Regions from separate parts of the Rhizobium sp. CCGE531 genome, predicted to be linked through region 3. Evidence: predicted binding sites of a transcription regulator. Region 3 holds the regulator's gene; each other region holds the start of a gene.
What was found. The regulator LexA, encoded in region 3, represses DNA repair genes until DNA is damaged. The targets are predictions, from matches to a motif close to TGTTCNNNNTGTGTTCNG.
Positions count from the first base shown of each region.

Region 1 (7,608 bases), 2.0 Mb from region 3:
ATTATGCTTCAGCTCATCCAGAGAAAAAGACAGCCGGCTAAAAAACTTCTGCGTATTGGCGATGGCCTTTAGATAATCCCGGAAAAGGCGCGCCATCTCGGCAGCGTCCTTCATAAAGCGCTCGGCATTGGCCGCCAGCTTGAAGCCGGCTTGCGCGATCGGCACATGCTCGCGGATCGAAACGACGATATCGGCAAGCGGCTTGCGCTCGGTTGCGTGATAGAGCGGCTGGTTGCTGGCGATCAGCCGCACCCCGTTGCGCTGTGCGATGATGGAGAGCGTGGCGAAGACCAGCCGGTCTCGCCCATCATAGGCTGGCGACAGAACCATATGCAGCTTCCTGCCGAAACGCATCCATAGCCGCTTCAGGCACTGCTCCAGCTTTTCCTGCCCCTCCGGCGTCTCGACGCTTGTCGCATCGGGAACAAGCGCCAGCATCATCTCGTCGCCCCATTCCATAAGGTCGGCTTCTTCGAGCTGACAGGAACCTTTCTCGGCCCTAAGATTGCCGGCGCTCAGCAGCCGGCAGAGATGCGCCCAGCCCTTGCGATTCTGCGGATAGGCAAGGATATCGGGCGTGCCATCCGAGAACATCAGACGGGCGCCAGGCTGGAAACGAACCGGCTTCAGGAACGGCTTTTCCGGCTTCCCCTGGGCTCGAAGCAGAAGATTTTCCTTGATGACGTCTTCATATTTCGCCTGGAGAACCTTGGTATGAGCATGCGCCTTGACTACGCCGGCAACCGAATTGCGGTCGGCGATCCCAAATCCGGAAAGCTTCAGGAGGGCGGCCTGCATCACCATTTCTTCCGGATGCGAGGCGCCTTCGAGAAAGGAGAAGTTCGTTCTCACCCCGATCTCGAAGAAAGGCACGGGTTCGTGAAAGCTCGGGCGCGCGTTCATGCGAAGACCCCATGCATATACCAGTTCGGCGGTGTCTCGGTCTGGCCGTAGAGCCCCTTGCGGAACAGCCAGAAGCGATGGCCCTCTTCGTCCTCGACCTGGAAATAATCGCGGGCAGGCTCTTGCCTGTCCTCGACCCACCATTCCGCCGAAAGCCGCTCCGGTCCTTCGGCCCGGTTGATCCGATGCATCACACGCCGCCAGCGGAACTGCCGGGGAGGGCCGTCGGGCACTTCGGCGGCAAGGGCTTCGATCGGCTCCGGCATGCGAAACAGCCGCAGCGGCCGCTCGCCGCGGAAGAAGCCGTAGCCGGCATAGTCGACGCTCGTCCGTCTTCGAGCAGCAAGGACATCCATGACCGGCACCGGCCGTACCGCCCGCTCGGGAATATGGCTCTGCCGCAATTCGAAACCCTGCAGGCAATCCGGCCCCAGCCGCGCGGCCACCCGGTCGACAAAAGCGGCGAGCGACCCGTCCTGGCGGCCTTCTCCGACGAAATCGCCCTGCATCGCGTCGAAGGGCGCATGCTGCAGTACATTGAGACGGACAATCTCGAAACCATATCCGACATCGAGATCGTCATGAATGGCGGTGAAGCGCTCCGTGAACAGGTTGGCGATCCGGCTCGGCTCCCGCAGCGGCTGCGATGCGCCGGCGGCAATGCGGAAGACCGCCCCATCCACCCTGAACAACAGGAGTTCGAAGGAGCGGCCGCCGACACCACGCGCCTCCAGTCCCGGCTTCAGCGTTTCGGCAAGCTGGCGGGCAAGCTGGAGAATATCGGCTTCCGCCTGCACAGGCTCGACCAGCCGGCGCTCGGCCGACAATTGCGCGACCGGCCGGCGCGGCGAGATCGGCTCCTCGACGAGGCCGACGGCCTGATCGAGCCGCAGGAGCAGCTGCGCGCCGAAGCGGCGGGCAAGCGGCGCACGCGGCGCGGCCAGAAGGTCGCCCACCTGCTTCAATCCCAGCTTCTGCAACGCGGCGATGGTCTCTTCGCCGAGCCTCAGCGAAGCCACGGGCAGCGGCGCCAAGGCCTCTTCCATGGCTTTCGGAGGAACAACACGGCTTTCCTCAAAACGGGCGACCGCCCAGGACAGGCCGGGCGCGGAGGAAATGGCGCCGCGCACATCGAGCCCCAGCCGGGAAATCCGGATCAATATATCCTCGAGCAGCGCCTCTTCGCCGCCGAAAAGATGGGCGCAGCCGGTAATATCGAGAAAAAGGCCATCCTTGCCGTCGATCGCCACCAGCGGCGTGTAGCGGTCGCACCAGTCAGCGATCGCTTCCAAAAGCTTGCGGTCCGCGGCGGGATCCTCCTCGACGACATCGAGATCGGGACAGATCGCCTTTGCCTCGGCCACACCCTGCCCCTGCTTCAGGCCGATCATCTCCGCACGCTCGTTGAGCGCGGTGAGCCGCATGGCATTGTTGAGCTTGCCGGCACAGGCGAGCGGCGGCGCTTCAAGCCTGCCTGTCGAACGCCAGGAGAGACCCCAGCGCTTGCGTGCGATGCGGTCGGTCGGCAGATGCGGGAAGGTCAGCGCCAGAATGCGCTGCGTATTCGCCGGGAAGGGCAGGGCGTTGAGCGTCGGGGACAGGGGCAAAGCGGCGGTCATGGGCATTCCACTCCAGGGTTATGGAAAGAGGCGCCGGGTTGTGGCTCTTTTCCAAGGTCAGACGAAAGGCCGGATGACCGATGCTGCCGCCAAGCACCGATCCGTCCGGCAGGGGCCGCGCCAGCGCCGGCGCGGGTTCGACGGAAAAGCGGAAGAGGGCGCTGCTCGCTTCCTCCTCGCCTCCCTGTCGCAACAGAAACAAGGGCCGCCCCGCCGCCTTGGCTCTCAGCGCCAGCCGCCGGCTTTCGGTCAGGCCGAAACGCGAGGGATTGCCGCGCACTTCCAGAATGACGAGAGCAAAGGCAGCACTCCCAAGCGCCGCCTCCGCCACCCAGAGCGCGTCTTCCAGCCTGCGCGGGGAAGCCTGCAGGAAAGCCTCGGGCTCCAGCCCGAAATTCCTGATGCCAATGGCATAGGGCAGGCCCGCCTCCATCGTGGCGACCGTATCGCCGATCCAGAGGATCGGAATTTTGGCCGCCTCTGCGCCTAAAGCTTGCGCATGCAGCCGCGCGGCAAGCGCAAGGGCAAAGCCGCTCGCCGCCCCCGCATCACGCAAGCCGAGGGAGCGGATTTCCGTCAGCGCATCGAGCGGCAGGCCGCCTTGCAGAGCGGCGTCGAGATCATCGACGCCGGTCGCAAGAAACGGCTGAGCAGGCTTAGCCTGAGCAGGCCCGGCTTGGGCAGGCAGTGGCTTTTCAATGCCTGCCGATCCCATGGCCGGCTTGGCCGCCGGCATCTCATGCGCCACTGCCGCCAGTGCCGGGATCGGCCTGCCTTCCAGTCGGGCAATGGTTTCACGCAGGGCAAAAAGCGTTTCCCGCGCCACGGCGGACTCGGCCATGACGTTAGCTCCAGATCGATAATGTTCCTGTTATGTTCTTATGGATTCCAGAGGTCGGGAAAAGAGTCAACACCCTTTTATAAGAAAATATTCCTTTGCCTCAGGCCGAATGGTTTTAGACCTATTCGGCCCAAAATCTGAATCCGCCCTAAAATCAAATAAATAGAGCATGATGTCGTCCGAAAACCGCTCTTACACTTTTCGGCATCACGCTCTAATCCGCTCTCGTAAAAGCCACGCAAAGTCTCTATATGACCAGCCAAGGAAGGAAGCATTCATGGCTCGCGTTGACCAGAGCGAAAACTGGCGGGATCGTCACTCGCCCTCCATCAGCACATTCGAATCTCTGGCAATGGAGGCCTATAGCCACCTACCGGAAGAATTTCGCTCGCTCACCGGCAACCTCATCATCCTCATCGAAGATTTCCCTGATGACGACGTGTTCGAGGACATGGCGCTCGAAACGCCCTTCGACCTGCTCGGCCTCTTCGAGGGTCGCGGCATATCGGAGCGTTACACCGCCCAAACCGGGGATATGCCGAACAAGATCCGTCTCTATCGCCGGCCGATCATCGATTACTGGGCGGAAAACGAGGAAACCCTCGGCGACATCATAACCCATGTCCTGATCCACGAGATCGGCCACCATTTCGGCCTGAGCGACGAGGACATGGAGCGCATCGAGGAGAGCGCCGAAGAGGCGACGGATCGCTGATACCAGCCGGACCGCAAGACGGCCGGGGAAGGGCGAAGAATTTCAGTCGCCGCTTACTGCTCCGAAAGCTTCATCTCCGGATCGTAGTCCTTGCCGGCCACGTTCTTGAGGACGGCCTGGCCGCACTGCATCTGGCCGGTCGTGGCATTGAAGGCATAGGTCGGCGAGCCCGACAGCTCCCAGCCCTTGTTCAGCGCCGCGGTCACCTTGTGGCAGAAGGACGCGTCGTCGGGACCGGTGAGGAAGCGATAGAGTTTCATCAAAGCATCTTTCGTAACGTATCAGCCCTCGCCCCGAGCCTGTCGAAGGGCGATGGAGCGCTGCTCGATCAGGTGAGCTTTATGAACCAGTCTTTCCGCCTGGACAAGGTGCAGCCGCTCCACCATTCGCCCGTTAAGGTTCACGACATTGAGAGCATCGGCACCCGGCTCGGCAAAGGCGGCAATGATGGCTTCGGCCTCGGCGATGGCTGTTACATCGGGGCCGAAATGCCGGTTGGCCGCTTCGATCTGGGTCGGATGGATCAGCATCTTGCCGGCAAAGCCCATGATGCGGCCCTGGCCGCATTCGGCCTCGAATGCTTCCGCATCCTTGAAATCGTTGAGGACGCTGTCGATGGCCTCGAGCCCATAGGCGCTGACAGCAAGCACCACCTGCATCAGCCAGGGCACGAGATAGGCGCGGCCGGGATGCGGCAGGACGCCCGTTTCCTTTCTGAGATCGTTGAGGCCGACGACGAAGCAATCGAGCCGGCTGCCCGCCGTGCGCCCGGCCTCGGCGATCGCGGCCGCATTCAGAATACCGCGCGGCGTCTCGATCATCGCCCAGATCCGCAGGCTTTCCGGCGCATCGGCCTCGGAGAGCCTGTCGCTGACATCAATCACGTCCTGCGGCTCGTCCACCTTGGGCAAGAGTACCGCATCCGGCTGCAGCTCCACCACCAGCGCCAGGTCCTCAGCGCCGAAATTGGAGGAAAGCGCATTGATGCGGATGATCCGCTCCTTGCCCGATAGCGGAGAAGCCGCGAAGAAGGCCCGCAAATTCTCCCGCGCCCCGGCCTTCTTTTCCGGCGAGACAGAATCCTCAAGATCGAAGATGACGGCGTCGCAATCGAGGCTCGTAAGCTTTTCGAGAGCGCGGCGATTGCTGGCGGGAACGCTCAAGACCGACCGACGCAGGCGGGCGGAACGGGAAGGGGAATTTTGGCTCGCGGATTGGCTCATTGTGCCGTTTTGCCGCGCTTTTAATCGCCAGGCAAGTCAACAAAAAGCCATGCTCCTCTTGCAGAGGGAAAGGAAGAGGACCACATTGCTGGGAGTAGAGAGGTCTCGACCATGCAGAATATCCGTTCCCTGTTCATCGCGCTTGCCGGTATCACCGTGTTTGCGGCCATGGCGTTGTTTACCGTTTCGGTCACGCTTGCCGTCGGCGGTATCCTGACCGTGCTCATGGCAGCCCGCGCGATTTCGCTGCGCATGAAGCCGGCACCGGTGCATGCCAAGACAAAGGCGAACGGCCAGCGCGAAATGCGCATCTGGAACGACGGTCGCGGCACCATCATCGACCTCTGAGGTTCAAGGCAGGGCAGGGGCGGCCCGGTATTGCCGGCCGCCGAAATCATTTGCCCATCCGGGCCTCGTCCTGAAGGACAGGCGAGCCAAAGTGGCGCCTTTTAGAGCATCTCCAAGATTCTCCTTCATTTCGGGCCGGATTTGCTCTATTGGCAGGATAATTCGTGCTTAGACGAGAATGAAGGCAGGACCCCATGGACAAGTTCGTGAAGTTGACCGGTGTCGCAGCACCCCTCCCGGTCGTCAATGTCGATACCGACATGATCATCCCGAAGGATTATCTGAAGACCATCAAGCGCACGGGCCTCGGCAAGGGGTTGTTCGCTGAAGCCCGCTACAATGAAGATGGCTCGCTGAACGAAGAATTCGTACTGAACAAGCCGGCCTACCAGAACGCCAAGATCCTCGTCGCCGGTGACAATTTCGGTTGCGGCTCCTCGCGCGAACATGCCCCCTGGGCACTGCTCGACTTCGGCATCCGCTGCGTCATATCCACAAGCTTCGCCGACATCTTCTACAACAACTGCTTCAAGAACGGCATCCTGCCGATCAAGGTCAGCCAGGAAGATCTCGACAAGCTGATGGACGATGCCTCGCGTGGCTCCAACGCCATCCTGACGGTCGATCTGGAAAACCTCGAAATCACCGGCCCGGACGGCGGCTCGCTCAAGTTCGAACTCGACGAGTTCAAGCGCCATTGCCTGCTGAACGGCCTCGACGATATCGGGCTGACGCTGGAAAAGGCCAAGGCGATCGACAGCTTCGAAAAGACGAACGCCGCATCGCACCCCTGGGCTGCCTGATCGGTTTATCCCTATTTTTGCATTTCGAAGCCGGGCCTTGCAGCCCGGCTTTTTTCATGCCGAAAAGGCCCCCCCTGCATGCGGGGAGAGGGCTGGGGTGAGGGGGGCTCAGGCCATCGACTTGATGGAAATCTATGATTTGTTTCGTACAGGAAGAGCGATAGGGCAGGCACCTTCCACCGTTTCTGCAGATCACCCATCGCAAATAGCGACAAGACTGCGCAACTATCGCCTTCGCAAACAGCCCCTCACCCTAACCCTCTCCCCGCAAGCGGGGAGAGGGGACTATTCCGCGAAAACAGCTCAGACACCGCCTTTTCCACCCGTTGTAATATGATCGACAAGAAGCGGGTCCATATAGGCCTGCCGAGGTTTTTCGGACCTCTCTCCCACCCCTAATTCCTCCCCACGCAATGGAGCCTCTCCATGACCTCGCTTCCCATTGTCGGCGCCGCCATGACGCTTGACGACGTCGAAATCCATCGCAACTGGCTGCTCGAAAAGCCGCGCGACCTGGAACTGCAGAGCTTCGTCGAAGCTGAAATCCTCAATGGCGACTGGGCCCCGCTGGCCGAGCGCGCCCGCAAGCTGCTCGCCGGCCACCAGGGCCGCCTTGGCATCCATGGCCCGTTCTGGGGCTTCGTCATCGCCTCGCAGGACCCGGATGTCCGCGCTGTCGTCTCCAGGCGCCTGCTGCAGGCGCTCGACGTCTGCGCCAATATCGGCGCCACGCAGATGGTCATCCATAGCCCCTATACGTCGTGGTCCTACAACAATCTCGACAACAACAAGGGCGAGCGCGAGAAGATCATCGAATATACGCATCTGACGCTGAAAGAAGCCGTCAAGCGCGCCGAAGATATCGGGCTCACCATGGTCATCGAGAATATCGAGGACAAGGATCCCCAAATCCGCGTCGGCCTCGCCGACAGCTTCAATTCGCCCGCCGTCGCTGTTTCCATCGACACCGGCCATGCCCATTATGCCCATGGCTACACGGGCGCTCCGCCGGTCGACTATTATGTCCACGCCGCCGGCAACCGCCTGCAGCATGTCCACCTGCAGGACGCGGACGGCTATGCCGACCGTCACTGGAGCCTCGGCGAAGGCAATATCCACTGGCGTGCCGTCTTTGCCGCCCTTGCCAAACTCGACA
Region 1 covers NZ_CP032684.1:3,992,716-4,000,323, forward strand. Annotated here, with positions in the region: gene CCGE531_RS19370 (error-prone DNA polymerase) at 1-903, opposite strand, end outside; gene CCGE531_RS19375 (DNA polymerase Y family protein) at 900-2,327, opposite strand; gene CCGE531_RS34820 (hypothetical protein) at 2,368-3,363, opposite strand; gene CCGE531_RS19385 (metallopeptidase family protein) at 3,641-4,078, shown strand; gene CCGE531_RS19390 (DUF1737 domain-containing protein) at 4,132-4,338, opposite strand; gene CCGE531_RS19395 (CoA ester lyase) at 4,360-5,301, opposite strand; gene CCGE531_RS19400 (hypothetical protein) at 5,413-5,649, shown strand; gene leuD (3-isopropylmalate dehydratase small subunit) at 5,844-6,452, shown strand; gene CCGE531_RS19410 (sugar phosphate isomerase/epimerase family protein) at 6,879-7,608, shown strand, end outside.
Region 1: CCGE531_RS19385 (metallopeptidase family protein) is a predicted target of LexA. The motif match lies at 3,386-3,403, and genes of this name have one in related genera.

Region 2 (7,608 bases), 410 kb from region 3:
ATGCGCATCTTTTTCATGACGGGTGCGGCCATCGGCGTCGTCGGCACGCTTGCGGGTGTGATCCTCGGCGTCGTCGTCTGCTTGAACATCGAGTCCATCCGTCAGTTCTTCTCCTGGATTTCGGGCACCGTGATCTTCAATCCGGAAGTCTATTTCCTCAGCAAATTGCCGGCCCAGATGAATCTCGGCGAGACCGTCTCCGTCGTCGTGATGGCGCTGACACTTTCCTTCCTTGCTACGATCTTTCCGGCCTGGCGTGCCTCGCGGCTCGATCCGGTGCAGGCGCTGCGCTACGAATAAGGAATCCGCATTTGATGAAACGCAACGTCGTTCTCCAGCTCTCGGGCGTGGAGCGTCATTACGGGCACGGTGAGACGCGGCTGTCGATCCTGAAGAGGGCCGATTTTGCCTTGCACAGCGGCGAGATCGTCGCGCTGGTGGCGCCTTCAGGCACGGGCAAGTCGACGCTGCTGCATGTGGCCGGCCTGCTGGAGCATCCCGATGGTGGTGAGGTGGTCGTCAACGGCCAGGCCTGCGAAGCCTTGTCCGATGAAAAGCGCACGGCCGTGCGCCGCGGCGAGATCGGTTTCGTCTATCAGTTCCATCATCTGTTGCCCGAGTTCTCAGCGCTCGAAAACATCATGATGCCGCAGCTCATTTCCGGCCTTTCGCGCAAGGATGCAAGCGCGCGCGCCGCCCAGCTTCTCGACTACATGCGTATCGGTCACCGCGCCGATCATCGCCCGGCCGAACTGTCCGGCGGCGAGCAGCAGCGCGTCGCGATCGCCCGCGCCGTCGCCAACGCCCCGCTGGTGCTGTTGGCGGACGAGCCGACCGGCAACCTCGATCCAGCGACCGCGCATTACGTCTTCGATGCGCTGGAAGCGCTGGTGCGTCAATCGGGTCTTGCGGCCCTGATCGCCACCCACAATCACGAACTCGCCGCCCGCATGGATCGCCGCGTCACCCTGAGCGACGGCAAGGTGGTCGAGGTTTGATTGCTCGCTACGAAACGATCAGGCCACCACGATAATCCAGTTCGTAGGCCTTGCGCTCCCCGACCATGATTGCCTCATGGCCGATGAAGTGGTGGCAATCGCCCGTGCTGCGATCGATATAGCGACCATAGGCGTGCTCGAACTCGAAGCCGCCGAGAAAGCGCTTTTCATCCAGATAGAGGCGCAGCAGCGCCGACTTGATGACCATGCCGGCGCGGGTGCCGTCGATCAGATCTGGCTCGATGATATGGCCGAAATAATTCATGGCCCAGACTGGCTCGTCGTCATGCCAGACCAGTTCTTGTCCGGCGAAATCCGTGCCGCCGAAATAGCTGTCGAGATAGCGCCAGCGGCCGTTTGCGTAGCCGATGTCATGCGACCCGCTGCGGCAGGACGGCAGCCTCTCGCCATCGCCGACATAGGTCTCCGCCTTGGCGATGACAATAAAACCGTTCAGCTCGGCAAGATCCGGCATGACCCTCTCCAGTTTTGATGAGTGGGCACGATGCCATTCAATGCGCTGGTTGTAAAGAACAAAAAGAGAACAAACTGGATTAATGGCCGCTTTCGCAGGCTTTCTGGCCCAAATCGTCCTGCCAATCCTGAATGTTGACGGTCCTCGCTTCGGCCTTCAGCGTCTTGCCGTCCTTCGTCACCTTGCCGGTCAATACGTTATAGTCGCAGGTGTGACTGTTGTCCGGTTCGAGTGTATCGCGGGAACCATAGGTGTAACCGGCCACCACGAAGTTGCTGTTGCGATAGGCAAGCGTCAGCGTCTGTTGCCAGCGATCACGACCGATGGCGTCGTTCTGCGAGGCGATCGCGAGAGAACCGTTCGGCAAGGCTGAAATCGAGGGTTCCTGGCCGACCATCCCACCAGGCTCGACGCTGCCCCATATTTTGTTCGGAGCGCTTACGGCGAGCTTCAGCAAGGAGTGTTCGTCATCGCGCAGGTAGATATGGATGCCGATCGGATTATCGGCCTGATCGTCCGAGGCGGGCGCCACCAGAAGGGCGAGATCCGGTTTGCCGTCCTTGTTCCAGTCGCCGATCGCGGCATCGATGATGCGGCCGGGCGCGCCGGCGTCTTCGGCGCGGGCCGTGGTTGCAAGCGAAAGCAGAATGAGAGCGCAGGCAAGTAATTTCATCGTGATCTCCCTGTTCGCACCTCAATAGCGCCGGGCTGTTCCGGCGTCCATTGGAGAGCGAGAAAGTCGCGTGATGAAATTTATTGATGCTGCTATTGACTCTGGAACAAAAATGGAACAAAAAAGAAACATAACGAGTAAGGAGCGCGTAAATGACCGATATCATTCGAGACGTTGCAGCATTCACCTCCATCGTCATGTTCGTTGCCAGCTTTTCCCTCATCATGATGGCGATGTGAGTTTTATCCCCTGTATGCACATGCTGCTCCCGCTTTTGATGGGAGCAACTTCTGGACTTTACGATCCGCAATGTCGAAAATGCAGCCGATTCATTTGGGCATGCGGAAGGGTTTGAGATGGCGGATATGGGTGGCAGCGGCGCGGCGGCGCCGGCCGGCGAAATGCCGGAATTCGTGCACCTCAGGGTTCATTCCGCTTATTCCCTGCTAGAGGGCGCACTGCCGCTCAAGAAGATATTGGCCAAGGCTGCCAGCGACAGCCAGCCGGCCATCGCGATTACCGATACCAACAATCTTTTCGTTGCCCTCGAATTCTCGCAGAAGGCGGTGGACGAGGGTTTGCAGCCGATCATCGGCTGTCAGGTATCGATTGACATGGAAGATGGTGGCGAGAGCGAGAAGCGGGGGCCGCAACAGGCGCTGGCCAAATTGCCGTCCATCGTGCTGCTTGCCGCCACGGAAGAAGGCTATGAACGCCTGGTCGATCTGGTCAGCCGCGCCTATCTCGGCGGCGAAAGCAACGGCGCCATTCACATCACGAGCTCATGGTTGGAGGAGATCGGCACGGAGGGCATGATCGCGTTGACCGGCTCGCTGACCGGCCCGGTCGATATGGCAATGAAGGAGGGACATGCGGCACAGGCGCTCTCCCGCCTGCTGACCCTGAAGCGGCTGTTCGGCGATCGGCTCTATCTCGAATTGCAGCGCCACGGCACCTATGATCGCCGCCACGAGCAGAAGATGATCGCGCTAGCTTACGAGCATGAGATTCCGCTGGTCGCGACCAACGAGGCCTTTTTCCCGACGCGTGACGATTACGACGCCCACGACGCGCTGATGGCGGTGGCTCATAACGCCATCGTCTCGGACGACACGCGTTTTCGCCTGACGCCGGATCATTATCTGAAGAGCCGTGCCGACATGGCGAAACTTTTCGCCAATCTGCCGGAGGCGCTGGAGAATACGGTCGAGATTGCCCGCCGCTGCTCCTTCATCCTGAATACGCGCAAGCCGATCCTGCCGCGTTTCACCGGCGCCACCGATGATGCGGAGGAGGCCGAACGCGCCGAGACGGCAGAGTTGCGCGCCCAGGCTATCGAGGGGCTTGACCAGCGTCTCGCCTCGCTCGGCATGGCGCCGGGCTACGAGGAGAAAGAATATCGCGAGCGGCTGGAATTCGAACTCAGCGTCATCGAGCGCATGAAATTCCCCGGCTACTTCCTGATCGTTGCCGACTTCATCAAATGGGCCAAGCGGCATGATATCCCGGTCGGCCCTGGCCGCGGCTCGGGCGCGGGCTCGCTGGTCGCCTATGCGCTCACCATCACCGACGTCGATCCGCTGCGCTTCTCGCTGCTTTTCGAGCGCTTTCTCAATCCCGAACGCGTTTCGATGCCGGACTTCGATATCGACTTCTGCCAGGACCGGCGTGAAGAAGTGATCCGCTACGTGCAAGCCAAATATGGCCGCGAGCAGGTGGCGCAGATTATTACCTTCGGTTCGCTGCAGGCGCGCGCCGCCCTTCGCGACGTCGGCCGCGTGCTCGAAATGCCCTATGGCCAGGTCGACAAGATCTGCAAGCTGGTGCCGAACAATCCCGCCAACCCGACCCCGCTCAGCAAGGCGATCGAGGAGGAACCGCGTCTGCAGGAGGAGGCGGACAAGGAGCCGGTCGTTGCCCGGCTTCTCGACATCGCCCAGAAGATCGAAGGCCTCTATCGCCACGCCTCCACGCACGCCGCCGGCATCGTCATCGGCGACCGCCCGCTTTCGAAGCTGGTCCCGATGTATCGCGACCCGCGCTCCGACATGCCGGTCACGCAGTTCAACATGAAGTGGGTAGAGCAGGCCGGCCTCGTGAAGTTCGACTTCCTTGGCCTCAAGACCCTGACCGTCCTGAAGACGGCGGTCGATTTCGTCGCCAAGCGCGGCATCTCGATCGATCTCGCCGGCATCCCGCTCGACGACAAGACGACCTATGACATGCTTTCGCGCGGCGAGACGGTCGGCGTGTTCCAGGTGGAAAGCGCGGGCATGCGCAAAGCCCTTATCGGCATGCGCCCGGACTGCATCGAGGACATCATCGCGCTGGTTGCGCTCTATCGCCCCGGCCCGATGGAGAACATCCCGGTCTATAATGCCCGCAAGCATGGCGAGGAGGAGATCGAATCGATCCACCCGAAGATCGATTACCTTCTGAAGGAGACGCAGGGCGTCATCGTCTACCAGGAGCAGGTGATGCAGGTCGCCCAGGTGCTCTCTGGCTATTCGCTCGGCGAAGCCGATCTTCTGCGCCGCGCCATGGGTAAGAAGATTAAGGCGGAGATGGACCAGCAGCGCGAGCGCTTCGTCGACGGCGCCATTGAGAACGGCGTGTCGAAGGGGCAGGCCGACGTGATCTTCGATCTGCTCGCCAAATTCGCCAATTACGGCTTCAACAAGTCGCACGCCGCCGCCTATGCCATTGTCTCCTACCAGACCGCCTATATGAAGGCGCACTATCCGGTGGAGTTCCTGGCGGCGTCAATGACGCTCGATATGTCCAATACCGAAAAGGTCAACGACTTCCGCCAGGATGCCAAGCGCCTGGGCATCGAGGTCATCGCGCCCTCGGTGCAGACTTCGTTCCGCCATTTCGAGACGGGCGACAACCGCATCTATTATGCGCTGGCCGCGATCAAGGGTGTGGGTGAATCCGCCGTTGATCATATCGTCGAAGTGCGTGGCGATCAGCCCTTTGCCGGCATCGAGGATTTTTGCCTTCGTATCGATCCCAAGCAGATCAACCGCCGCGTTCTGGAAAGCCTGATCTGCGCCGGCGCCTTCGACTGCTTCGAGATCGATCGCGCGCAGCTGATCGCCGGCCTGGACCGCGTCATGGGCTATGCCCAGGTGGCGCAGGAAAACAAGCGCAGCGGCCAGCATGACATGTTCGGAAGTGCTGCGTCAGGCCCGGAAAAGATCGTGTTCCCGGCCTACACGCCCTGGCTCGCTTCGGAGCGGCTGCTTCGCGAATTCCAGGTACTCGGCTTCTACCTGACGGCGCATCCGCTCGATACCTACAAGAGCGTGCTCGACAAGATGCGGGTGCAGCCCTTCGCCGATTTCTCAGCCGCGGTGAAGCAGGGCGCCAGCAACGGGCGTTTGGCCGGCACGGTGATCTCGAAGCAGGAGCGCAAGACGCGCACCGGCAACAAGATGGGTATCTTCGTCTTCTCGGATGCGTCGGGCCAGTTCGAAGCCGTGCTCTTCTCCGAGACGCTCAACCAGTATCGCGATGTGCTGGAAGTCGGTAAATCCTTCGTCATCACCGCGCAGGCGGATGAGCGTCCGGAAGGCATCAGCCTGCGGCTGCAAACGGCGCAGTCGCTGGAGGAGAAGTCGCTGCAGATGCAGAAGGCGCTGCGCGTCTATGTCCGAGATTCCGGGCCGCTGAAGGCCGTTGCCGCGCATCTGAACGCCAGGGGCGACGGCCTCGTCTCCTTCATCGTCATCAAGGAGGAAGGGTTGCGCGAGGTCGAGGTGGCGCTGCCGGATAAATATCGCATCACGCCGGAGATTGCCGCTGCGCTGCGCACGGCGCCGGGCGTGATCGACGTGGAGCTGGTCTAAAGCGACTCCCGGAGAAGCGTTCTAGCCCTTCTTTCCGAGCGCGCCATTGTTGGTGATGGTGATGAAATCGGTCTCGTTGCCGGTTTCAGGGCCAACGCCGGTGTCGGAAATCGTCAGCGAAGAACCGGCCGTCAGCAGATCCTCGATGCGGTGGCGGACATCGTCGGGAATGGTGATGCGGCCAAGCGCCTGTCCGGCGGCATCGAGCGATTGCGATTGCTCTTCGCTAGTGATGCCGTACCGCTTCCTTGCCTGCTTGCTGAGATCTTCTTCGAGCGTCATGCCGAACCAGTCGGCCTTGCCGCTGATCCGGTCGATCGCGTTGGCGGTGAAGAAATGCACGCCGAGCGCCTCTTGCGGCTCGGCGATGATGGCGGGGCCTTCGAAGAGCGGCTTGAACTTCTGGCGGACCATGATCGCGCCGTTCGGCGGCTCGCCCTTGCCGGCGGCGGCATAAACAGCCTTCATCAGCGAGGGGCTGACGAGGCTGCCCGTCGCCGTGATATCATGCGCCTTCTTGAAATCTTCGATCGCTTGCACCGTTGCCGGCCCGAGCATGCCGTCGGGCGTTCCGGTGGTGAAGCCCATTCCGTTCAGGATGCCCTGGAGGTCGCGCACATTTTCGCGCAATCCGCGCCGGGTGATAAGGATGCTGAGCGGCGCCGGATCGGCAGGCGGCGTAACGGTTTCCTGTGCCTTCGGGATCCGGATCGAGGTCACATCGTTCGTCGCGACCTGCAGGGATTGCCCGTGCGGCAGAAAGCTCGCGGTCATCGGGCGCAGTTCGATACCGGAAAACAGCGCCGGTGGAGGTGCTGCCTGCGGCTGGAACAGCATTGCGCTCTCGAAAGGCTGCGGCACCAGTGGCTGATTGGCGATGACGACATGCACGCCGCGCTCGGTCATCTGGTAGAGCATCTTGGCGAAAGCCTTCGGCATGCGCACGCAGCCGTGGGAAGCCGGATAGTTCGGAACCGAATTGGATTCGTGCAGCGCGATGCCTGACCAGGTCAGCCTTTGCATGAAGGGCATGGGCGCGGCCGAATAGAGGTTTGATTCGTGATAGACCTTCTTTTCCAGAATGGAGAAGATGCCGCTCGGTGTCGTATGTCCACGCTTGCCGGTCGAAACCTTCGAGGTCGCGATCACCTGGTCGCCATCAAAGACGGCAAGCGATTGCCTGTCCTTCGACACCACGATCTGCAGCGTGCGGCCATCCGGCGCGGCAAGAGAAGGATGTGATAGGGCGGTGGCCGACAACAGCCCGAGCCCAAGCAACAAAAACGGTTTCATATAGACACAAACCAAAACGCAATACTCGTGCCGCCAAGGTAGACTTCGAAGTTTAAGGAAGGCTTGCCGAAAGCGGTGGGCCGTCGCTCCAGTGAAGCCTGGGGCTGCCTTGTTGCGGCGAAATACAGAATCACCGGAACTGAGTGGTCAAACTCAGCTTCGGTGATGGGCTGAATGGTCGGACTTTGAAAGGTCAGCGAACGCTGGAGGCCACCCAGTTGTGCCAGTCCTGCTCGTTGCCATGAAAGGCGTTGAGGTCGATCTTGCCGTCGACGCCGTGGGAGACGCCGGAGCCGGAATATTGCCAGAACAGCCATT
Region 2 covers NZ_CP032684.1:1,524,743-1,532,350, forward strand. Annotated here, with positions in the region: gene CCGE531_RS07470 (lipoprotein-releasing ABC transporter permease subunit) at 1-300, shown strand, start outside; gene CCGE531_RS07475 (ABC transporter ATP-binding protein) at 315-998, shown strand; gene CCGE531_RS07480 (DUF5680 domain-containing protein) at 1,006-1,473, opposite strand; gene CCGE531_RS07485 (hypothetical protein) at 1,553-2,146, opposite strand; gene dnaE (DNA polymerase III subunit alpha) at 2,503-5,997, shown strand; gene CCGE531_RS07495 (L,D-transpeptidase family protein) at 6,019-7,290, opposite strand; gene CCGE531_RS07500 (GH25 family lysozyme) at 7,484-7,608, opposite strand, start outside.
Region 2: dnaE (DNA polymerase III subunit alpha) is a predicted target of LexA. The motif match lies at 2,249-2,266, and genes of this name have one in related genera.

Region 3 (7,608 bases):
GAGCGTGACCTCCTTTTCAAGGTGCTCGCGCCTGCCGACGAGATCTGCCAGTTCCTTGGCGCGGTCGATGCGACGCTGCTCGAATACTTCGGTCGCCTTCAGGCCGTAGTCGCCATGGATGCAATGATAACCGAAATAGCTCACAAAGGCGATGGTGATGGCGGGAAGGATGAAACGCCCGAACTTTCTCTTCTTATGATACTTTGTCCACATACTCGCTCGAACGCTCTGGCTTTAAGCAATCCCGCTCCAAAGCCAATGCCGCTTCGGACAAGATCACATCAAATCAAACACCTAGAGCTAATGTAACCGGCAGAGATTAACCGTCCGTTGACTCTAACTGCGCGGCCCAACAAAAAACCGCACCCGAAGGCGCGGTTTAATTTCAGCGAATACTCTCGTCGCGGATCCAAGCGGATCCCGCTGATCAGGCATCAGCCGCGCAGGATGGAACGGCCGGCATACTTTGCCTGCGGGCCGAGCGCTTCTTCGATGCGGATGAGCTGGTTGTACTTGGCGAGACGGTCGGAACGCGACAGCGAGCCGGTCTTGATCTGGCCGCAGTTGGTGGCAACGGCGAGATCGGCGATCGTGGAGTCTTCCGTTTCGCCCGAGCGGTGCGACATGACGGCCGTGTAGTTGGCCTTGTGCGCGGTCTCGACAGCATCGAGGGTTTCGGTCAGCGAGCCGATCTGGTTGACCTTGACGAGGATCGAATTGGCAACGCCCATGCGGATACCGTCGCGCAGGCGGGCGGAGTTGGTGACGAACAGGTCGTCGCCGACGAGCTGGGTCTTCTTGCCGATCAGGTCGGTCAGCGTCTTCCAGCCTTCCCAGTCGTCTTCGGCCATGCCGTCTTCGATCGAAACGATCGGGTACTTGGCGGCCAGTTCGGCCAGGTATTCGGCCATCGCGCCGGATTCCAGCGTGCGGCCCTCGCCTTCGAGCACGTACTTGCCGTCCTTGAAGAATTCGGTCGAGGCGCAATCGAGGCCGAGGGCGATTTCTTCGCCCGGCTTGTAGCCAGCCTTTTCGATGGACTTCATGATAAAGTCGAGGGCTGCCGGGGCGCTGGAGAGGCCCGGTGCAAAGCCGCCTTCGTCACCGACGTTGGTGTTGTGGCCCTGCGATGCCAGTTCCTTCTTGAGGACGTGGAAGATTTCCGAGCCCATGCGCACGGCGTCGCGGATGGATTCCGCGCCGACCGGCAGGATCATGAATTCCTGAAAGTCGATCGGGTTATCGGCATGGGCGCCGCCGTTGATGATGTTCATCATCGGAACCGGCAGGAGGCGGGCATGAGCGCCGCCGACATAGCGGTAGAGCGGCAGGTTGGCGCTTTGGGCGGCAGCCTTGGCGACCGCAAGCGAGACGCCGAGGATGGCGTTGGCGCCAAGGCGCGACTTGTTCGGCGTGCCGTCGAGTTCGATCATGATGTTGTCGAGCTGGATCTGGTTTTCGGCGTCCATGCCGCCGATCGCATCGAAGATTTCCGAGTTGACGGCTTCGACGGCCTTCTCGACGCCCTTGCCATGGTAGCGCTTGCCGCCATCGCGAAGCTCGACGGCCTCATGCGCGCCGGTCGACGCGCCCGACGGAACCGCCGCGCGGCCCATGCTGCCGTCTTCGAGGTAGACATCGACTTCGACGGTCGGATTGCCACGGCTGTCGAGAATCTCGCGGGCGATAATGTCGGTGATTGCGGTCATGATAGCTTCCTGCTCGCTGGTTTATAAATCGATTTAAATCGTCTTAGTCGAAGGCACGGAAATTTCAATGCCGATCCGCGCGCCGATTTGGCACTCCTGCAGGCCGCGTAAAGCAAAATCATGTCAGCCTGTTGAATGCCTGATATTTCTTAGGCCTTGGCCACGGCGTCAAAGGCCAGCAGCTTTTCCAGAAGCCGCGGCATATCCTTCAGATAGACCATGTTCGGGCCGTCCGAGGGCGCGTTATCCGGGTCCTCATGCGTCTCGACAAAAACACCTGCAACGCCGACAGCGACAGCGGCGCGCGCCAGCGTCTCGACGAATCGGCGGTCGCCGCCGGTGGAGCCGCCCTGCCCGCCGGGCTGCTGCACGGAATGGGTCGCATCGAAGATGACAGGCGCGCCCATAGCCGCCATGATCGGCAGCGAGCGCATATCCGAAACCAGCGTATTGTAGCCGAAGGAGGCGCCCCGCTCGCACAGAAGAATATTCGGATTGCCGCTCTCATTGAGCTTGGCAAGCACGTTCTTCATATCCCAGGGCGCGAGGAATTGACCCTTCTTGACGTTGACAACACGGCCGGTCTGGGCGGCGGCAACCAAAAGATCGGTCTGGCGCGACAGGAAAGCCGGGATCTGCAGGATATCGACCGTCTTGGCGACGATGGCGCACTGCTCCTCCGTGTGAATGTCGGTCAAAACCGGAAAGCCATATTCCCTCTTGAGGTCGGCAAAGACTTCCATGGACTTTTCCAAGCCGATGCCACGCTTGCCTGACAGAGAGGTCCGGTTCGCCTTGTCATAGGAGGACTTGTAGACAAGGCCGATGCCGAGCTTACCGCAGAGCTCCTTCAGGACTCCGGCGACCATGAAAGCATGGTCACGGCTCTCCATCTGACAGGGGCCGGCAATCAGCGACAGCTTGGCGGCATTGGAAAAGAGGACCTTGGAGGCACCCTCGCCGACGGTGACTTCGGAATTCGTGCTCATGCTATCTCCTCGAAGGCGAATAATGCGCCCTGTCCGGGCGCCAGCCTTGCCAGTATACGATTGTTCTTACGCGTGTAAGTGACGCCGTTAGCAGTGAAATGCGACGATGTCACGGAAAGATCGCGCGTCTTGAAAAGGATTGCGCGTGCCCTCAGCCCGGGATCGCTGGTGTGAACCGGCAAATCGTAGAATGCTTCCATTCCTTCCGGCGTCAAAAGTTCGACATCGGCATTGGCAGCCTTGATCGTCAGGCCGAAGGAGTGCTTGATGACTCGCGGACCGCCAACGATCTCTTCGAAAAAGGTGCGATACGCCGCTGGTTTCAGCGCGGAAAGCGCCACTCGTGCGATGCCGGTCACGCCGTTTTCGTGACGCTCGAGCACGCCGCGGTCGGTCGGCAGCGGATTGATGCGCTGGCAGCAGAAGGCCAGGAAATCCGGCGCGCGCAGATCGGCCGCAAATGCGAGGCGAAAACCGGCCGTGGTTTCCGTTCCGTCCGGCATCTTCATCTGCCGGGAGAAATCCAGCATGCGTCCGGCCGAGATCGCCGCCACCTTGAAACGCTCGTCATCGCCGACGGCATCGTCCGTACCGAAAACCACGGCCGAAAATCCATCCTCGGCGACGCGGAAGCGATAGGCCTGGTCACGCGCAACGAAGACATTGCCGTCGGCAATACTCGTCTCGCATTGCTCCTGGGATGCCACGCCCAAAGGTTCGAGATAGGTCTTGTCGGCAAGGAAGACGCAGGCATTTTCGGTGCCGAACGGATGGCGGGCGTCCGGCGCCACCGTGAAGCCGAGCTTGCCCAGCCGTTCGCGCGCCAATGCGATGTTGACGGTCGGCAGCACGAGATGATCCAGCGGATGCGGCGACAAAGTCATGGTTCCCCCTGTTTGCCTGCAAAAGCAGATTTGCGCCCATACAAAGCTGAATTCAAGACGAAAACCAAGCCGTGAAGGCGCGCGACAATGGAAACCGGACGCAACCCTGGCAACTGGACCGCACTGATTCTCAACTGTAGCCGGCTTATGCGGCGGATCGTCGTCTTCATCCGCACATCAAGATCCGGAGATGGGCCTGAAGCGTTCACGAAACGAACAGAGCGGCATTTCTCATATTTATCGATGGATTAGCGCGGATATAACTCTCAAGGGTTTTCAGGCGATCCATTCGATGGCGGCAATTATTTGATCCGCCCGGCAAGGCTTTACCGAAATTTAAGCACTTGCGGAACACATATGGAACATATAGTGTCCGTTCTGGATTTGTTTCACGGTTTTTCTTGATTTGGGGTTCCAAGACGATGTTGACGCGCAAGCAGCAGGAACTGCTTCTCTTCATTCACGAGCGGATGAAGGAGTCGGGAGTCCCGCCATCTTTCGACGAGATGAAGGACGCACTGGATCTGGCATCCAAATCCGGCATTCACCGTCTGATCACGGCGCTCGAGGAACGCGGCTTCATCCGCCGCCTGCCGAACAGGGCGCGGGCGCTCGAAGTCATCAAGCTGCCGGAGGCCTATAATTCAAGCCTGCAGCCGCGTCGCGGCTTTTCGCCGAGCGTTATCGAGGGCAGCCTCGGCAAACCTCAGCCGGTCGCGCCGCCCGCCCCGGCAAAGGTTGCGAACGACGACCACAATAGTTCCGTATCGGTACCGGTCATGGGGCGCATCGCTGCCGGCGTTCCGATTTCCGCCATTCAGAACAATACGCATGACATTACCGTTCCCGCCGATATGCTCGGCTCCGGCGAGCATTATGCGCTCGAGGTCAGGGGCGATTCGATGATCGACGCCGGAATTTTCGATGGCGACACAGTCATCATCCGCAATTCGACGACGGCCAATCCCGGCGATATCGTCGTTGCGCTCGTCGACGACGAAGAGGCAACGCTGAAGCGCTTCCGCCGCAAGGGCGCCTCCATCGCGCTGGAAGCCGCCAATCCCGCCTATGAAACCCGTATCTTCGGGCCGGACCGCGTCAAGGTCCAAGGCAAGCTCGTCGGCCTTATTCGGCGCTATCACTGACCGGTGATTGTGGCGCGATCGGCGTGCCGGACTTGTCTGCGCGCCAATCGTAAGTTCGATGCCGTGTCCATGGTCGTCGAGGGTTTTCGAATGCTGCGGAAATGATCGGCGTATCGGCGCCGAGGGTCATTTCAAGAGAGCCGGTTCTTCGCAGTGTTGCGCCCGTTATGAGCATTGCGCCGGAACGGCAATGATCAAGCCGCAGCCGGATCGGCGTCACGACGATGTTTGCAGTATCGCAAGCCGGCGGCAGATAGGCGGCATTTTCGATGGTGACCAACATGGCGCCGTTATCAAGCATCGCCACGCACCATGCGCCTTTCTGACAGGCGAAGCTTCCCTGCATCGTCCTGTCGAGCGCTTCTTCCATTGCCTTGCGCACAGCATTCTGCTCTTCCCCGCTTAACCGGCGATGGCGATCGGTCGTCTTGTTGATCTGCGGAAGCCGGCTATCGCCAGGGAGAATGGTGGGCGGCTGATGTTCGGTTGCGACCAGTGCCTTCCGCCATTGTTCGAAAATGAAAGCCTGCGGCCTTTCGCGATTTGTGGCGAGTATATCGTCCTGCCGCAGCGCAACCAGGACACCATCCTCGGAAATCATCAGATCCGGCTTCGGCACGCCGGAGCCGAATGCCGCCACGCCGGTGGATGAGAGCAGCAACAGCAGGCCCAAATGGCGAAGCCGGGTCCGCAGCATGGTCATGATCAGGAAGCCGGCAATGAAGATCGGCAGCAGCCAGGCTGGCTGGCGGCCGAAGGTGATGTCGCCTCCCCAGCCAGCCACGGTTTTGGCGATCAGGATGACGAGTTCCAGTCCCTCTCCGGTGACTTTCCAAAACGGCCCGTCCAAGCCGAAGGGCATGAGCAGCATTGCCACCATGCCAAAGGGCATGACGATGAAGGAGACGACCGGCATGGCTGCGAGGTTGGCGGCGAGACCATATGTCGCCAGCCGATGAAAATGCTCGATCGAGAAGATGGCCGTCGATGCGCCGCCGATGAACGAGGTCGACAACACGCCGCCGAAGAAGCGCGAGACAAACAGCAGCGGGCTTAGCAGACGGATCCGCGAGAGAATGTTTTCGCGATGCCGCCGTCGTTTCCATAGCGAATAGCCCGACACCAGCGCCAGCGTCGCTGCATAGGACATCTGAAAGCTTGGACCAAGCACCTGCGACGGCGACAGAACGAGGATGACGATGGCGGATAGGGCGACATTGCGAAGGCTGAGCGACGGCCGATCGAAAAGCACGGCCACCAGCATGATCGCCATCATGATGAAAGCGCGCTCGGCGGATACGCCGAAGCCGGAAATAAGGTAATAGGCCGTTACCGTCAAAAGCGCGCCGAAGGCCGCGAACTTCTTGGTCGGCCAGGCCTGCGCAACTCCCGGAAACAAACTGAACAGATAGCGCAGGCCGATATAGAAGATGCCGGCCGACAGCGCCATGTTCAGCCCTGAAATTGCAATGATATGGGTGAGACCGGCAATTCGCAGCGACTCGGTCGTATCCTTGGAGATCGCACGTCGCTCATCGGTGACGAGCGCTGCGGCAAAGGCGCCCGTATCTCCCGGCAAGGTTTCCCTGATCCGGTCGCCAATGCTGTTGCGCAGGCCAGCAAGCCAGATATCGGCCTTATCCAGCAGCGGCTCCGCGAGATTATCACCAGACGGGGACAATCGGGTCGGGGTGCCGTAGGCGAAACCGTTCGCACCGATGCCATTGAAATAGGAGCTGAAGGCGAAATCGTTGAGGCCTGGCAGTGCCGGTCCTGCCGGCGGTGTCAGACGCGCCCTGCCCTGCATCCGATCACCGAGGTTAAACGGCTCCACCTGCTTGCGGACGAAGATCGTGATCCGTTCCGGCGAACGGCGAATTGTGGGCTTTTCCGTTGCCTCGACCCGGACGACATAGCGCCAGCCTCCATTGTCATAGGATTCGCGTCGCTCGATCCTGCCGGTGACGGTCGTCGTCACCGCAGAGTCGAGCATGACAGTGGAAGCCCGCCAGCTTTCCCATTGAGCCAGTGTCATACCGAGACAAATTAGCATGCCGGCGAAAAGAAGGTGGCGAAACAGCCTCCCCGCTTCTCGCCGGAGCGCGAAGCTAGCGGCAAAGACAAACAGGCCCGCAAGCACGGCTTGCGGCGGCGGATCGCTGCCAGCTTCAAACCAGAAGATCGCACCGAGACCCATATAGATCGGCGCGAAAAGGACGGCCCGGCCATGTGAAGCCTCCTCTTCGACCAGCCGGGCAATACTGCCTCGAATGCGGCCCGCGATCAAAAGGAAGCGCGATGTCAGCGGCGCCAGATCCTGCGTCCGCTCCCCTTGCGGTGCCTTGGCGCGGAGCACAATCGTCGCAACAGCAGGACGAAGCTGCGGAGGCGCAGCGACATCCCGACCATCTTCCCGCTGCTCCGCTGCCTCCAAATTAGGCACCCGCCGCCGCCCCCGCGTAAAACCACAGCTTTTGCGCGATTTTTGCCGTCACTATCTGGTGATTTCAACCGAAATCGTCATGAGAGAGACCAAATTGAGCCGGTTTCCCGACGCGGCACGATCAGTGACGCTGCTGCAGTGCCCAAAAGTTGATACTGCAATGCACAATTCGGCACTAGGATAACTTGGCATTAGGCTCTGGATCATATAGCTAGTCGGTAGTCGCTTAACCTTTTGGCGCTTTTTATGGCGTCAATCCCGCCAAATCTTGGAGGATCAGCATGACGGAACAAAGCGCGAAACTAACTTGGGGTGAAAAGACGGTCGACCTGCCGGTCAAGACCGGAACCATCGGCCCGAGTGTCATTGATATTGGTGCCCTTTATAAGAACACCTCCACGTTTACTTACGATCCTGGCTTCACCTCGACCGCATCGT
Region 3 covers NZ_CP032684.1:1,931,568-1,939,175, reverse strand. Annotated here, with positions in the region: gene CCGE531_RS09435 (septum formation initiator family protein) at 1-213, opposite strand, end outside; gene eno (phosphopyruvate hydratase) at 435-1,709, opposite strand; gene kdsA (3-deoxy-8-phosphooctulonate synthase) at 1,859-2,698, opposite strand; gene CCGE531_RS09420 (VOC family protein) at 2,695-3,582, opposite strand; gene lexA (transcriptional repressor LexA) at 4,005-4,727, shown strand; gene CCGE531_RS09410 (ComEC/Rec2 family competence protein) at 4,708-7,161, opposite strand; gene gltA (citrate synthase) at 7,452-7,608, shown strand, end outside.